Regions from separate parts of the Streptomyces sp. NPDC014656 genome, predicted to be linked through region 2. Evidence: riboswitches for the same ligand, from Rfam matches in the RefSeq annotation. Region 2 holds a riboswitch; the other holds the start of a gene.
What was found. A riboswitch is a leader RNA that binds a small molecule or an ion and turns the genes downstream of it on or off. The one in region 2 is predicted to bind cyclic di-AMP.
Positions count from the first base shown of each region.

Region 1 (3,300 bases), on a different contig from region 2:
CGCCGGTTCGTCGGCGACGCCTCCAAGGCCGGCAGGGCGATCGAGGTGGCGGCGCGCTTCGCCGCCGGACCCGGCACCGGGAAGACGGCGATCTGGTTCGCGCTGACCAACGCCTCCGCCGGTCCGGTCACCTTCACCATCCGCTCCGACGCCTACCGCGCGGACGGTCCGTGGACGTACACCGTCCCGGCGGGCTCCACCCGCGAGGACCACTTCGACGCGGTGGCGCACCAGGACGGCTGGTACGACTTCACGATCCTGGCCGACGTCGACGGCACCTGGTCGCGCCGCTACACCGGCCACATCGAGACGGGGGCGCCGAGCGTCACCGGCTGACCGCTCCGGCGCGCGCCCTCACCGCCCGGCCAGGGCCGCGCGCCGGATCGTGGCGTCGAGGAGCCCGAGCGCGTCCTGGGCGGTGCGGCCCGGGGCGCGGTTCCAGGGGCCGATGAGCCCGTGCCACCCGCGGGACCTCAGCTCGGCCATGATCCAGGCGCCGGCCTCGTTCATGGTGGACGCGCTGCCGTGGCCGAGCCGGTGGGCGGCGAGCAGGGCGCCGCAGAGACACCGGGCGCCCCGCGCGTCGCGCAGCTTGTACGGCGTGTTCTGCCAGCCCCATTCGGTCAGCACCCGGCGGGCGTAGGCCAGGTGGACGGAGGGGCGCACGTCGGAGCGGCCGATCCCGCGCCAGACGTGCAGCCGGTCCGGGAGGACGGCCCCGATCCGGCCGGGCAGGGGGCGCTCGGCGGGCGGGACCGGAGGCAGCGCGCCGAGCGCGTCGGCGACCAGCCGGTCCACGGGGACGGTGAGCAGGCTCCGCCACGCCTCGGGGGCGGGAGCGGGCGGCGGCGGGAGCGCGGACGGGAGCAGGTGCTCCCGGGCGGCGCTCTCGTAGAGGCGGGCCGCCTCCCGGTCGAGCGCGTCGGGGTCGCGCAGCAGGGCAGGGGATGACATTCCCCCATCATGAGCAGGAAATGTCTGGTTTGCGACTTATGTACCGCTCGTGTCGACCACCCCTTCCGTCGCGCGAGAATGATGCATTACGCCGCAGAATTCCCCGAAATGCATGAGCCGCCCTATTCGGACATTGCACACCTCGTGACGCGACTCACTTTCCCCCGGCCCGCGGCACTCCCCCTTCCAGCACGAGCCGTGTGCCGCAAGGGATTCCCCGGGGCGCACCGGAACGTTCGATCTTGAATTCCACCGATTCGATCTCCACCACCCCTTTTCCCGCGCATTCGCATCTTGTTCCCGCCCGCATTTCTCGCCTACGGTCACCTCCATTCGAGCGGATCGCCGAATCCTGCCACCGCCCGAAAGACCTCCCATTTCACCCGACGGCAGGAGCGGGGGACCCACCACACCGCCGGTCCGGCGCCACCGGAACGGCTCGGGGTGAAGCCGCGTGCGCGCGGCCGGACAGCTCCAGTCCGAACCCGACAGCTCACCTCGCAGGCGCCGGAGAGGAAACCGCCATGGCCGCTCACGGCAAGCACCGCCGCCCCCGACGCCGCCCCGTCTCCCGAGGTCTCGCCTTCGCGGGCACCGGCGGAGTCGCCCTCGCCCTGCCGCTGGTCGTGCCCGCCGCGGCCGGCGCCGCACCCCTCCCCGAGTCCGCCGCGCCGGCCGCCGCCGTCGCCGCCCCGACCGTGCGGACCGCCGCCGTCACGAAGGCGCCTGCCGCTCCCGCCGCCACCCGCGCGTACACCGTGGTGAAGGGCGACTCGCTTTCCCTGATCGCCCACCGAAAGGGAATTCAGGGCGGCTGGCAGTCGCTTTACCAGGCGAACAGGACGGCCGTGGGTGACAATCCGTCACTCATTCACCCCGGTCTCGAACTGACGATTCGTCGGGATTCCGCGAAGGCCGCTCCGGCACCCGAGCGGACGGCACCGAAGAGCGCCGCGAAGCCCGCCTCCGCCGGTTCGGCCGAACGGGCGAGCCGCTCCTCCGCCCGCGCGGCGGTCCCCGCCGTGCAGACCCAGACCCAGACCCAGGCCCGGCCGGTCGCCGTCCGGGCCGCGGCCCCCGCCGCCGCCCCGCGGTACGGCGACAACCTCGACGGCTGGATCCGCGAGTCGCTGGACGTCATGGCCCGCTACGGCATCCCCGGCTCGTACGACGGCATCCTCCGCAACGTCATGCGCGAGTCCTCCGGCAACCCCCGCGCCGTCAACCTCTGGGACTCCAACGCCGCGAAGGGCACCCCCTCGAAGGGCCTGCTCCAGGTCATCGACCCGACGTTCTCGGCCTACCACGTGCCGGGCACCTCGCTCGACCCGTACGACCCGGTCGCGAACATCACCGCCGCCTGCAACTACGCGGCCGACCGGTACGGCTCCATCGACAACGTCAATGGCGCCTACTGATCCCGCCCGTTCGCGGCCGCCCCGAAGTGGCCGGTGAACCAGTCCGCGGCGAGCGCCGCCACCTCCTCCAGGGCCCCCGGCTCCTCGAAGAGGTGGCCGGCGCCCGGCACGACCTCCAGCCGGTTCTCGCAGCGCAGCAGCGCCCCGGCCCGCCGGTTGAGGTCCAGGACGAGCCCGTCGCTCCCGCCGACGACCAGCAGGGTCGGGGCCCGGACCTCAGCGAGCCGCTCCCCCGCCAGATCCGGCCGGCCGCCCCGGGACACCACGGCGGCCACGTCATCGCCCGGTTCCGCCGCCGCCCACAACGCGGCGGCGGCGCCCGTACTCGCCCCGAAGTAGCCGCGCGGCAGGCCCCCGGTACCGGACCACCCGGCCGACCAGGCGGCGGCGCGGCCGAGCCGCCCGGCGAGCAGCGGGGTGTCGAAGACCCGCGCCCTGTCGGCGGCCTCGGCCTCCGTGAGCAGGTCGAAGAGGAGCGTCCCCAGCCCCGCCCGGTTCAGGGCCTCGGCCACCGCGCGGTTCCGGGGGCTGTGCCGGCCGCTGCCGCTGCCGTGCGCGAAGAGGACGAGCCCGGCCGCCCCGTCGGGCAGCGCCAGGTCACCCGGCAGCACCGGTCCGCCGGCCGGGATCCGCACCGCCGTGTGCCGGACCACCGGGCCGTGCGCCGCCCGGCTCCGGTCGAGCCGGTCCACCACCTCGGCGTCCGGCGTCTGCCCGAACTCGCGGTAGAACTGCCCGACCGCGTGGAACCCCTCCGGGGTGTGGACGGCGACCGTCTCGTCGGCCTCGCCCCCGAGCCGGTCCGTCCAGCCGTACGGCGCCACCGGCACCGCCAGCACGATCCGGGCCGCGCCCCCCGCGCGCACCGCGCGGCAGGCGGCCAGCGCGGTCGCGCCGGTGGCGAGCCCGTCGTCGACGACCACCACCG
Region 1 is NZ_JBIBZN010000003.1:553,280-556,579, forward strand. Features, by position in the region: gene ACF1ED_RS09760 (phosphocholine-specific phospholipase C) at 1-336, shown strand, start outside; gene ACF1ED_RS09765 (hypothetical protein) at 355-954, opposite strand; cyclic di-AMP (ydaO/yuaA leader) riboswitch at 1,288-1,474, shown strand; gene ACF1ED_RS09770 (transglycosylase SLT domain-containing protein) at 1,479-2,372, shown strand; gene ACF1ED_RS09775 (phosphoribosyltransferase family protein) at 2,366-3,300, opposite strand, start outside.
Region 1: it holds a riboswitch for cyclic di-AMP, as region 2 does, so the genes downstream of both, ACF1ED_RS09770 (transglycosylase SLT domain-containing protein) here and ACF1ED_RS17105 (M23 family metallopeptidase) in region 2, are expected to answer to the same signal.

Region 2 (3,300 bases):
CCACCATCATGGCGCGCGCCCTCTCCGAGGGGACCACCGAGCGCGGCGCCGAGGAGTTCGCGGCCGAGCTGGAGCGCTGCGGCGCCACCCTCGACGCGCACGCGGACCACCCCGGCGTCCGGGTCTCCCTGGAGGTCCCGGTCTCCCGGCTCCGCAAGGCCCTCGGGCTGGTCGCCGAGGCGCTGGTCTCCCCGGCCTTCGACGCCGACGAGGTCAAGCGCCTGGTGGACAACCGGCTCGACGAGATCCCGCACGAGGCCGCCAACCCCAGCAGGCGCGCGGCCAAGCAGCTCTACAAGGAGCTGTTCCCGGCCACCGCCCGGATGTCCCGGCCGCGCCAGGGCACCAAGGAGACGGTGGAGGCCATCGACGCCGAGGCCGTCCGCGCGTTCTACGACGCGCACGTGCGCCCCGCCGCCGCCACGGCGGTCGTCGTCGGCGACCTCACCGGCGTCGACCTCGACGAGGTCCTCGCCGAGACCCTCGGCGGCTGGACCGGCAAGCCGGCCGCGCCGCGCCCGATGCCGCCGATCACCGCCGACGACACCGGACGGGTCGTCATCGTCGACCGCCCCGGGGCCGTCCAGACCCAGCTGCTCATCGGCCGGATCGGCCCCGACCGCCACGACGCCGTCTGGGCCGCGCAGGTCCTCGGCGTCTACTGCCTCGGCGGCACCCTGACGTCCCGTCTGGACGCCGTCCTGCGCGAGGAGAAGGGGTACACGTACGGCGTGCGCGCCTTCGGGCAGGTGCTCCGCTCGGACGGCGAGGGGCACGGCGCCTCGATGCTCGCGATCAGCGGCTCGGTCGACACCCCCAACACCGGTCCGGCCCTCGACGACCTGTGGAAGGTGCTCCGGACGCTGGCCGAGGGCGGTCTGACGGACGCCGAGCGGGACGTCGCCGTGCAGAACCTGGTGGGCGTGGCCCCGCTCAAGTACGAGACGGCGGCCTCGGTCGCCGCGACGCTGTCCGACCAGGTCGAGCAGCACCTCCCGGACGACTACCAGGCCCGGCTGTACGCGCGGCTGGCCGAGACCGGCACGGTCGAGGTCACGGCCGCGGTCGTCAGCGCCTTCCCGGCGGACCGGCTCGTCACCGTCCTGGTGGGCGACGCGGCGCAGATCGAGGAGCCCGTGCGGGCCCTCGGCATCGGCGAGGTGACCGTGGTGAGCTGACCCCCCGTCGGCTCCGGCGGAGGTCTCCGATGCGTGGAAGCACCGGAGACCTCCGCTTTGTCCGTTATGAAGTCAAGGATGATCGTATGCCCTGTGGCATGTCTTACAAAAAGGCGAGTCTGTTTGGCGATTGACATCCGCCCGGCCTAGCGTCGGTCCGTCTGTCCGACCCGACGCACGCGCCGCACCCGCGGCACCCGGACAGCATCGCCGAGTCCCCGTCAGGCGCGAGCCTGGGGAGCCGGGGACCCACGCAGTCCCTGGGGTGAATCGGACGCCTTCGCCGTGCGGAGGGGCCCGTAGGAGACCTTCCTGCTCCGAACCCGTCAGCTAACCCGGTAGGCGAGAAGGAAGGAAAGGAACCGTCTTGGCGTTCACCCGTGCCACCGGGAAGCACCGTGGTGCGAGCCGACTGGCTCGCCGCAGCGCCGGCATCGCCGGCGTGGCCGCCCTCGCCACCACCGGCGTCGTCGGCTCCCTCGCCTCCCCGGCGCTCGCCGCCGACACGGACAACCGTTCCGCCGAGGACACCGGCCTCACCCAGGTGATCGCCGACGACTCCCTCGCCGACCAGGTCAGCGCGCAGGCCGCCGCCCAGGAGCAGGAGGCCGCCGAGGCCGAGGCCCGGGCCAAGGCGCGCGCCGAGGCGAAGCGCAAGGCCGAGGCCCGCGCCCAGGAGATCCGCGAGGCCAAGGAGCGCGCGGCCCGCGAGGCCGAGCGCCGCCGCCTCGCCTCCTTCAACCTCCCGGTCGCCGGTTCGTACGTCTCCACCGGCTACAAGACCGGCGGCTCCCTCTGGTCCTCCGGCAGCCACTCCGGCGTCGACTTCCACGCCGCCTACGGCAGCTCGGTCGTCTCCGTCGGCTCCGGCACCGTCGTCGAGGCCGGCTGGGGCGGCGCGTACGGCAACAACATCGTGATCCGGATGAACGACGGCACGTACACCCAGTACGGCCACCTGTCGTCCATCGGCGTCTACGTCGGCCAGTCCGTCGAGCCCGGCCAGCAGATAGGCGTCTCCGGCTCGACCGGCAACTCGACCGGTCCGCACCTCCACTTCGAGGCCCGGACGACCGCCGACTACGGCTCCGACATCAACCCCGTCGCGTACCTCCGCGCCCGCGGCGTCAGCCTCTGACCCGCCACCCCGCTCCGAAACGGCCCCGGCTCCCACGAGCCGGGGCCTTTTCGTCGCCCGGTGACCGGTACGGCCGCCCTCCGGGACCGGCCGAATTCCGAGGGGGCATCGGAATTTCCGGCGCACTGCAATAGAGTCGCGGAAACAGCGCCGCTCGAATTCGGTGCGCACGGAGCGAAAACGGAGGTCGGACATGCGGGTTCCCGCGCAATCGGTATGCACGGCGATCCGGGACGACATCGTCTCGGGGATCTTCGAGCGCGGCAGCCGGCTGACCGAGGACCAGCTCGCCCGCCGCTACGGCGTCTCCCGCGTCCCGGTCCGCGAGGCCCTGCGCACCCTGGAGTCCGAGGGCTTCGTCGTCAGCCGACGGCACGCGGGCGCCCAGGTCGCCGAACCCACCGACCAGGAGGCCGCCGACCTCCTCGACGTCCGGGCGCTGCTCGAACCGCTCGGCGCCGCCAGGGCCGCCCAGCGGCGCACCGACGCCCACCTCAAGGTGCTGCGCGGCCTGGTCAGGCTGGGGCAGGAGCGGGCCCGCCGGGGCCGGGGCGAGGACCTCGGGGCGCTCGGCGGCTGGTTCCACGAGACCCTCGCGCAGGCCTCCGGCAGCCCGGCGCTCGCCGCGCTGCTCACCCAGCTGCGCCACAAGATCGCCTGGATGTACGCGGTGGACCTGCCGGAGCGGCCGGTGGACGCCTGGGCCGAGCACGGGGCGATCGTCGACGCCGTCGCGCGCGGGGACGCCGAGCGGGCCCGCGCGCTGACCGCCCTGCACGCCGAGCACGCCCTCCCGCTGCACCGGCTGAAAAGGCCCGAGCGGGGCCGTGTGAGGGTTTCGCAACATGCCGTCAACACGGCGAGCGTCCGGAATTAACACGGACACCGTATACAAAGAATGGCTATTCCGAGGCGCTTTTCGTGCTGCCCGAAAAGGGAAAGGGATGGCTCTGGAAATGCCGGACGGCCGTGTCCGCCGGGAAT
Region 2 is NZ_JBIBZN010000006.1:280,588-283,887, reverse strand. Features, by position in the region: gene ACF1ED_RS17110 (M16 family metallopeptidase) at 1-1,178, shown strand, start outside; cyclic di-AMP (ydaO/yuaA leader) riboswitch at 1,377-1,537, shown strand; gene ACF1ED_RS17105 (M23 family metallopeptidase) at 1,546-2,316, shown strand; gene ACF1ED_RS17100 (GntR family transcriptional regulator) at 2,510-3,193, shown strand.